DNA from 3 places in the Streptomyces glycanivorans genome. Region 3 is predicted to be linked to each of the others. Evidence: predicted binding sites of a transcription regulator. Region 3 holds the regulator's gene; each other region holds the start of a gene.
The links. Region 3 encodes HrcA, which represses chaperone genes, less so after heat shock. Its sites were predicted from a motif close to TTNGCACTCNGNNNNNCNGAGTGCNAA; they were not measured.

Region 1 (3,249 bases), 1.9 Mb from region 3:
CGCCGGTCTGCTCGACCCGTCCCTGACCACCGTCGTCCTGAACACCGGCGACGGCCTGAAGACGCTCGACGCGGTCGCTCCGACGACCGGCCTGTCGGCCACGATCCGGCCCAGCCTGGACGCGTTCCGCGACGCGGGCCTCGCTGCCGCCAACTGACCACCCGAGACCAGAGGAAGGCACCCACATGAGCGTCAAGGTCCGTATCCCCACCATCCTCCGCACCTACACGGGCGGTCAGTCCGAGGTCCCGGCCGAGGGGGCGACCCTCTCCGAGGTCATCGCGTCCCTGGAGCAGAACCACCCGGGCATCGGCGCCCGCGTCCTGGACGACCAGGGCAAGCTGCGCCGCTTCGTCAACGTGTACGTCAACGACGACGACGTGCGCTTCGAGGGCGGTCTGGACGCGGCCACCCCGGACGGCGCCGGCGTCTCGATCATCCCGGCCGTCGCCGGAGGCTGACGGCGGGACGGTGCGGGCCGCTCGTCGCGGTCCGGCCGCACGGCATTCACACGATGGCCCCCTCCACGGGAAACGGAGGGGGCCATTCTGCATGGTTGAGCACGGTACAGTTGGGGAAGTCCCCGCAGTTGCCCGCGCTATCCACATATGAGAATGCGCCCTGCCGCGACAAGAAGTAGCCAAAGTACGTGAACCCCTTGAGGCATAAGTCGCCTTTGTCAGGCCCGACTTGCCCTGGAATCCAATGAATTCCCCCTATCCGTGTGGCCGCGTGTGCCCAGATTTCTCGTCCGATTGACCTGTTGCAGAGGGCAGTTGGGCAGATACATTCGGCCGCGGTCGACGCGTTCCGGCGCACGCCACCCTCTCCTGTCGGAGGGTGAGTTCTGACCCGGGTCCGCGAAGTGCGGTCTCGTGCAAGGGCCAGTAATAGGGGAGTTGGGCATGGCTCAGGGCACCGTCAAGTGGTTCAACGCGGAGAAGGGGTACGGCTTCATCGCGGTCGACGGTGGTGCGGATGTTTTCGTCCACTACAGCGCGATCCAGATGGACGGGTACCGCACCCTCGAAGAGGGTCAGCGAGTTGAATTCGAGATCTCGCAGGGCCAGAAGGGGCCCCAGGCGGACATGGTCAAGCTCGCCGTCGGCTGAGCTCGGCGCGGTCGGCCAACGACACCGTCACACACGCGAGGCCCGTACCTCCCATCGGGGGACGGGCCTCACGTGCGTCTCCGGGCGCCCGTCACGGGCCTGCGGCGGAGCCCCGAGGTTGTCCACATCCCGAAGAGGACGCTTGCACTCGAAGGGGTCGAGTGCTAATCATTGGCGTTAGCACTCTCCAGGTGAGAGTGACAGAACTTGGACCGGGCCGGTGAGGCCCGCAGGCTTGGTGGGGCAAGGAACCACCTGGCACGCTGGCCGTCCGTCGCGGGCGCCTCTCGGTCCGGAGAAATCCACCCCTGTCCGGGAGGACCACTTCACATGGCCAAGATCATCGCGTTCGACGAGGAGGCACGGCGCGGTCTCGAGCGCGGGATGAACCAGCTCGCCGACGCCGTCAAGGTCACCCTCGGCCCCAAGGGCCGTAACGTCGTCCTCGAGAAGAAGTGGGGCGCGCCCACGATCACCAACGATGGTGTTTCCATCGCCAAGGAGATCGAGCTCGAGGACCCGTACGAGAAGATCGGTGCGGAGCTGGTCAAGGAGGTCGCCAAGAAGACGGACGACGTCGCCGGCGACGGTACGACCACCGCCACCGTTCTCGCCCAGGCGCTCGTCCGCGAGGGCCTGCGCAACGTCGCCGCGGGTGCCAACCCGATGGCTCTGAAGCGTGGCATCGAGAAGGCCGTCGAGGCCGTCTCCGCCGCTCTGCTGGAGCAGGCGAAGGACGTGGAGACCAAGGAGCAGATCGCTTCGACGGCCTCCATCTCCGCTGCCGACACCGAGATCGGCGCCAAGATCGCCGAGGCTATGGACAAGGTCGGCAAGGAAGGCGTCATCACCGTCGAGGAGTCCCAGACCTTCGGTCTGGAGCTGGAACTCACCGAGGGCATGCGCTTCGACAAGGGCTACATCTCGGCCTACTTCGCCACCGACATGGAGCGTATGGAGACGTCGTTCGACGACCCGTACATCCTGATCGTCAACTCCAAGATCAGCAACGTGAAGGACCTCCTTCCGCTGCTGGAGAAGGTCATGCAGTCGGGCAAGCCCCTGCTGATCATCGCGGAGGACGTCGAGGGCGAGGCTCTGTCGACGCTGGTCGTCAACAAGATCCGTGGCACCTTCAAGTCCGTCGCCGTCAAGGCTCCGGGCTTCGGTGACCGCCGCAAGGCCATGCTCGGCGACATCGCCATCCTCACCGGTGGCACCGTCATCTCCGAGGAGGTCGGTCTCAAGCTGGAGAACGCCGGCCTGGACCTGCTCGGCAGCGCCCGCAAGGTCGTCATCACCAAGGACGAGACCACGATCGTCGACGGTGCCGGTGACAGCGACCAGGTTCAGGGTCGCGTCAACCAGATCCGTGCCGAGATCGAGAACTCCGACTCGGACTACGACCGCGAGAAGCTCCAGGAGCGCCTCGCGAAGCTGGCCGGCGGCGTGGCCGTCATCAAGGCCGGCGCCGCCACCGAGGTGGAGCTCAAGGAGCGCAAGCACCGCATCGAGGACGCGGTGCGCAACGCCAAGGCCGCCGTCGAGGAGGGCATCGTCGCCGGTGGTGGCGTGGCTCTGCTCCAGGCCTCGGCCGTCTTCGAGAAGCTCGACCTGACGGGCGACGAGGCCACCGGTGCCAACGCCGTCAAGCTCGCGCTGGAGGCCCCGCTCAAGCAGATCGCCGTCAACGGTGGTCTCGAGGGTGGAGTCGTCGTCGAGAAGGTGCGCAACCTGCCGATCGGTCACGGCCTCAACGCCGCGACCGGCGAGTACGTCGACATGATCGCCGAGGGCATTCTCGACCCGGCGAAGGTCACGCGCTCCGCCCTGCAGAACGCCGCGTCCATCGCCGCGCTCTTCCTCACCACCGAGGCCGTCATCGCCGACAAGCCGGAGAAGGCCTCCGCGGCCGCTCCGGGCGGCATGCCGGGCGGTGACATGGACTTCTGATCCTCGGATCAGTCGCTCCAGGCAGTACCCGCAGTATCCGTGCGACGCCGGCCCCCGGGATTCCTCCCGGGGCCGGCGTCGTCGTACGTGCCGCTCTCACCTCGCGGGAGCGGTCAGTATGCAGAGCGGCCGGCCCTCGTCGGGGTCGCCGACGTAGGTCCAGAGCTTGAGGGTGCCGCCCTTG
Region 2 (3,249 bases), 2.3 Mb from region 3:
TGGCCGCCCTGATGGTCGGCGCGGTCGCCTCCGGGTGCGCCGACGGTGCGGACGAAGGGGCGGGCGGCCCTCGGGAGCCCGTCGCCGGTCAGCCGGGAGCCGCCGCCCAGAAGGGCGCCGCCGCCGAGGCCAAGGCCCAGCGGCTGAAGCGGGAACAGGCCGCCCGGGTCGCCGCCGCGAGGAAGTGGGGGCTGGCGAAGATGCCGCTCGCCGCTCCCGCGCCACCCGCCGTGAAGCCGCGCATCACGACCCGTGAGGGCTTCGAGGTGGAGGGCGGGGAGACGCTGCCGCCGGTCTTCACCACCGTGCCCACCAAGGAGCGGATCGTCTTCCTGACGATGGACGACGGGGCGGAGAAGGACCCCGAACTGCTGCGGATGATGACCGAGCTGAAGATCCCGTACAGCGCCTTCCTCAGCGACTACGTGGTGAGCGACGACTACGGCTACTTCAAGGACATGCAGGCCCGCGGTGTCACCCTCAACAACCACACGCTCAACCACCGTTACCTGCCGGGGCTTTCGAAGGAGGACCAGCGGCGGGAGATCTGCGGCGAGCAGGACAAGCTCGAGAAGTACTTCGGGAAGCGGCCCACGCTCTTCCGGCCGCCCTACGGCAACTACAACGGCGACACCCTGCGCGTCGCGCAGTCCTGCGGCATCAAGGCCGTGCCCCTGTGGGCGGCCGAGGCGTTCCCCGACCACATGGAGTGGCGCGAGTGGGACCAGGACCTGCACCCCGGCGACATCATCCTCACCCACTTCAGGGGCGAGGAGGACTGGAAGGGGTCCATGGCCGACATGATCCGCCGCGTCATGAGGACGGTCACGGACAAGGGGTACGCCGTGGCCAGGCTGGAGGACTACGTCTGACGGATCCGCGGCCGGCGCGGGTACGGACCTCATGACGGGGCGTCCGTCCTCCCGCGCCATCCGTCCTCCCCGTGATCTCCGCCGTGCGCACCCCGGAACACCGCGGCCCCTTCCCGCGTTGTCCGGGCGTACGGCGGTCCCCGCGACGCCACGCGAGGGTGGTGAATTGGCACTCCGCTTGACCGAGTGCTAATCGCGGTCATAGTCTCAGTGCTGGCACTCCCCGATGGAGAGTGCCAGCACAACTGCGCGACAGGGCAGGTCCGGCACCCGCGACGACGGATCGACCTGGTCGCCACCCACAGACTGTTAAACCCCGTGAGATCTCCGAAGGGGGAGACCGGATCGTGTCGACCACCAGCTCCAAGGTTGCGATCAAGCCGCTCGAGGACCGCATTGTGGTCCAGCCGCTCGACGCCGAGCAGACCACGGCTTCCGGCCTGGTCATTCCGGACACCGCCAAGGAGAAGCCCCAGGAGGGCGTCGTCCTGGCCGTGGGCCCGGGCCGCTTCGAGAACGGCGAGCGCCTTCCGCTCGACGTCAAGACCGGCGATGTCGTGCTGTACAGCAAGTACGGCGGCACCGAGGTGAAGTACAACGGCGAGGAGTACCTCGTCCTCTCGGCGCGCGACGTTCTCGCGATCGTCGAGAAGTAGTTCACCCACGTTTGCTTCTGTTCTGCGCCCCTGGCCCCCTGCGAAATAACTAGCCGGGCGGCGAGGGGCGCAGTTCGTTTGAGAGGACAGCTCAGCCCATGGCGAAGATTCTGAAGTTCGACGAGGACGCCCGTCGCGCCCTTGAGCGCGGCGTCAACAAGCTTGCCGACACGGTGAAGGTGACGATCGGTCCGAAGGGCCGCAACGTCGTCATCGACAAGAAGTTCGGCGCCCCCACCATCACCAACGACGGTGTCACCATCGCGCGCGAGGTCGAGCTCGACGACCCGTACGAGAACCTCGGTGCCCAGCTGGTGAAGGAGGTGGCGACCAAGACCAACGACGTAGCGGGTGACGGCACCACCACCGCCACCGTGCTCGCCCAGGCCCTCGTCCGCGAAGGCCTGCGCAACGTCGCCGCGGGCGCGTCCCCGGCAGCCCTGAAGAAGGGCATCGACGCCGCCGTGAAGGCCGTGTCCGAGGACCTCCTCGCGACCGCCCGCCCGATCGACGACAAGGCCGACATCGCCGCCGTGGCCGCGCTCTCCGCGCAGGACCCGCAGGTCGGCGAGCTCATCGCGGACGCGATGGACAAGGTCGGCAAGGACGGTGTCATCACCGTCGAGGAGTCCAACACCTTCGGTCTGGACCTCGAGTTCACCGAGGGCATGGCCTTCGACAAGGGTTACCTGTCCCCGTACATGGTGACCGACCAGGAGCGTATGGAGGCCGTCCTCGACGACCCGTACATCCTGATCCACCAGGGCAAGATCGGCTCCATCCAGGAGCTGCTCCCGCTCCTGGAGAAGGTCATCCAGGCCGGCGCCTCGAAGCCGCTGCTGATCATCGCCGAGGACGTCGAGGGCGAGGCGCTCTCCACCCTCGTCGTCAACAAGATCCGTGGCACCTTCAACGCCGTCGCGGTGAAGGCCCCCGGTTTCGGTGACCGCCGCAAGGCCATGCTCGGCGACATCGCCACCCTCACCGGTGCGACCGTCATCGCCGAGGAGGTCGGCCTCAAGCTCGACCAGGCCGGTCTGGACGTGCTGGGCACCGCCCGCCGCGTCACCGTCTCCAAGGACGACACGACCATCGTCGACGGCGGCGGCGACTCCGCCGACGTCAAGGGCCGCGTCAACCAGATCAAGGCCGAGATCGAGTCCACGGACTCCGACTGGGACCGCGAGAAGCTCCAGGAGCGCCTCGCGAAGCTGGCCGGTGGCGTGTGCGTGATCCGCGTCGGTGCCGCCACCGAGGTGGAGCTCAAGGAGAAGAAGCACCGTCTGGAGGACGCCATCTCCGCGACCCGCGCCGCGGTCGAGGAGGGCATCGTCTCCGGTGGTGGCTCCGCTCTGGTCCACGCCGTCAAGGTCCTCGAGGGCAACCTCGGCAAGACCGGCGACGAGGCCACGGGTGTCGCGGTCGTGCACCGTGCCGCCGTCGAGCCGCTCCGCTGGATCGCCGAGAACGCGGGCCTCGAGGGCTACGTCATCACCTCGAAGGTCGCCGAGCTCGACAAGGGTCAGGGCTTCAACGCCGCGACCGGTGAGTACGGCGACCTGGTGAAGGCCGGCGTCATCGACCCGGTCAAGGTCACCCGCTCCGCCCTGGAGAACGCCGCGTCCATCGCGTCGCTGCTCCTCACGACCGAGACCCTGGTCGTCGAGAAGCCGGCCGAGGAAGAGGCCGACGCCGGTCACGGCGGCCACGGCCACTCCCAC
Region 3 (3,249 bases):
ATGTACGGATGCCCCACCACCAGCACGTCGGCGTCGGTGACCTGAGCGGCGATCCGGGACTCCTTCGAGCCGGGGACCAGGTGGTCGACCAGCACCCCGAGCCGGGCGTCCGGGCCGGGTGCGAACTCCCGCACGATCGCGGGGAGGTCGTCCACACCCTCCAGGTACTCCACCACCACGCCCTCGATGCGCAGGTCGTCGCCCCAGACCCGCTCCACGAGCTCGGCGTCGTGCCGCCCCTCCACATAGATCCGGCCCGCGCGCGCCACCCGTGCCCGCGCCCCGGGGACCGCCACCGAACCGGAGGCGGTCCGCGCGGGCCGGACCGGGCCGCCGGCCGACGGACGCACGAGCGTGACCACCTTCCCCTCCAGCAGGAAGCCGCGGGGCTCCATGGGGAAGACCCGGTGCTTGCCGAAGCGGTCCTCCAGCGTGACCGTCGGCCCCTGTGCCGTCCTCTCGCACCGGATCACCGCGCCGCAGAAGCCGCTGACAACCTCCTCGACCACCAGATCGGGCTCGGCGGGCACCTCCGGGGCGGGGGCGGACTTCTTCCACGGCGGGGTCAGGTCCGGCTGGTAGCTGCGCATGGCACGACGATAAACGGGCGCCCGTTCACGACACGCCGAAGCGGGCGGCGAGTTGATCACGCTGCGCCCGTACGAACGCCGCGTCGACGACCGCCCCGTGCCCCGGTACGTACAGCGCGTCCTCGCCGCCCAGTTCGAGCAGCCGGTCCAGAGCGGCCGGCCAGTGCGTGGGGACCGCGTCCCGGCCCGCCTGAGGTTCGCCCGACTCCTCGACCAGATCGCCGCAGAGCACCACGACGGGGGAACCGGGCACCAGTACGGCGAGGTCGTGGCCGCTGTGACCGGGGCCCACATTGGCCAGCAGCACCTGGAACCCGTCGCCGAGGTCGAGCGTCCACTCGCCGCTCACCTGGTGACGCGGGGGCACCAGGGCGTCCGTGGCGGCCGTGGCGTCCGCCTCGCTCATCCCGTGCCGCATCGCGTCCGCCCGCAGCTCCCCGGCCCCCCGCGCCAGGAGATCCGCCGTCCCGACCGCGCCGTAGACCTCCGCCCCGGAGAACGCGGCCGTGCCCAGCACATGGTCGAAGTGCGGATGGCTCAGTGCGATATGCGTCACCCTCCGGCCCAGCAGGGCCTCCGCCTGGGTCCTCAGTTCCACACCCTCCCGGAGCGTCGAACCCGTGTCGTGGAGCAGCACGCCGTCCGCCCCGGCCACCAGCGTCACGGTCGCGTCCCAGACGGGCAGGCGCCGCCGCCCGATACCGTTGCCCAACCGCTCCCAGCCGAACTCTTCCCAAGAGACATCCATACAGCGACGCTATCGGCAACGACCTGCACGGTCCCACGACGGCGTGGCCGGTCGCCCTTGCCCACGCCCCACCCCGCCCCCGTACACTGACCGGGGGGATTGCTGGCACTCGAACGCACAGAGTGCCAGGCAGACGCCGAAGAACCACAGCTGGAGGTGTGCGCGGTGCTCAGCGAACGCAGACTCGAAGTGCTGCGCGCCATCGTCCAGGACTATGTCGGCACCGAGGAGCCCGTCGGCTCCAAGGCGCTCACGGAGCGGCACAGCCTCGGGGTCTCCCCGGCGACCGTCCGCAACGACATGGCGGTGCTGGAGGACGAGGGCTTCATCGCCCAGCCGCACACGAGTGCGGGGCGCATTCCGACGGACAAGGGCTACCGGCTCTTCGTCGACAAGCTCGCGGGCGTCAAGCCCCTGTCGTCGCCGGAGCGCCGGGCCATTCAGAATTTCCTCGACGGCGCGGTCGACCTCGACGACGTCGTGGGCCGCACGGTCCGGCTGCTCGCGCAGCTGACCAGGCAGGTCGCCGTCGTGCAGTACCCCTCACTGACCCGGTCGACGGTCCGGCACGTGGAGCTGCTCTCACTGGCTCCCGCGCGGCTGATGCTCGTGCTGATCACGGACACGGGCCGGGTCGAGCAGCGTATGATCGATTGCCCTGCACCGTTCGGTGACACGTCACTGGCGGATCTGCGGGCCCGGCTCAACAGCCGGGTCGTCGGACGCCGCTTCGCGGACGTCCCGCAGCTGGTGCAGGATCTTCCGGAGTCCTTCGAGACCGAGGACCGGGGAACCGTTTCGACGGTGCTCTCCGTTCTCCTGGAGACTCTGGTCGAGGAAACGGAGGAGCGGCTGATCATCGGCGGCACCTCCAACCTCACCCGTTTCGGACACGACTTCCCCGTGATGATCCGTCCGGTGCTGGAGGCACTGGAGGAACAGGTCGTGCTGCTGAAGCTGCTGGGTGAGGCTACGGATTCGGGCATGACCGTACGGATCGGGCACGAGAACGCCCACGAGGGCCTCAACGCCACGTCCGTCGTCGCGGTCGGCTACGGTTCGGGCGACGAGGCAGTCGCCAAACTCGGCGTGGTCGGACCGACCCGCATGGACTACCCCGGAACGATGGGAGCGGTACGCGCAGTGGCACGTTACGTCGGACAGATCCTGGCGGAGTCGTAAGTGGCCACGGACTACTACGCCGTACTCGGCGTGCGCCGCGACGCTTCCCAGGACGAGATCAAGAAGGCATTCCGCAGACTCGCGCGCGAGCTGCACCCGGATGTCAACCCCGATCCGAAGACCCAGGAGCGGTTCAAGGAGATCAACGCCGCCTACGAGGTGCTGTCGGACCCGCAGAAGAAGCAGGTCTACGACCTCGGCGGCGATCCGCTCTCCCAGTCGGGCGGTGGTGGGGCCGGTGGCTTCGGCGCCGGCGGTTTCGGCAACTTCAGCGACATCATGGACGCGTTCTTCGGCAACGCGACGCAGCGCGGGCCCCGTTCGCGGACCCGGCGTGGCCAGGACGCCATGATCAGGCTGGAGATCGACCTCAACGAGGCGGCCTTCGGCACGACCAAGGACATCCAGGTCGACACGGCCGTCGTCTGTACGACCTGCAGCGGCGAGGGCGCGGCACCCGGCACCTCCGCGCAGACCTGTGACATGTGCCGCGGCCGCGGCGAGGTCTCCCAGGTCACCCGGTCGTTCCTCGGCCAGGTCATGACCTCGCGCCCCTGCCCGCAGTGCCAGGGCTTCGGCACGGTCGTGCCGACCCCGTGCCCCGAGTGCGCCGGTGACGGCCGCATCCGCTCGCGGCGCACGCTTACCGTGAAGATCCCCGCAGGTGTCGACAACGGCACCCGGATCCAGCTCGCGGGAGAGGGCGAGGTCGGCCCCGGCGGCGGCCCC

Region 1: a site for HrcA is predicted at 1,254-1,280, ahead of groL (chaperonin GroEL). Genes of this name have one in related genera too.
Region 2: a site for HrcA is predicted at 1,039-1,065, ahead of groES (co-chaperone GroES). Genes of this name have one in related genera too.

What each region holds. Positions count from the first base shown of each region.
Region 1 is NZ_CP120983.1:3,667,847-3,671,095, reverse strand. It holds gene thrC (threonine synthase) at 1-157, shown strand, start outside; gene P8A20_RS15920 (MoaD/ThiS family protein) at 186-461, shown strand; gene P8A20_RS15915 (cold-shock protein) at 906-1,112, shown strand; gene groL (chaperonin GroEL) at 1,443-3,065, shown strand; gene P8A20_RS15905 (hypothetical protein) at 3,162-3,249, opposite strand, start outside.
Region 2 is NZ_CP120983.1:3,304,361-3,307,609, reverse strand. It holds gene P8A20_RS14085 (polysaccharide deacetylase family protein) at 1-872, shown strand, start outside; gene groES (co-chaperone GroES) at 1,220-1,528, shown strand; gene groL (chaperonin GroEL) at 1,627-3,249, shown strand, end outside.
Region 3 is NZ_CP120983.1:5,575,324-5,578,572, forward strand. It holds gene P8A20_RS24450 (DUF3097 domain-containing protein) at 1-590, opposite strand, end outside; gene P8A20_RS24455 (MBL fold metallo-hydrolase) at 616-1,338, opposite strand; gene hrcA (heat-inducible transcriptional repressor HrcA) at 1,504-2,520, shown strand; gene dnaJ (molecular chaperone DnaJ) at 2,521-3,249, shown strand, end outside.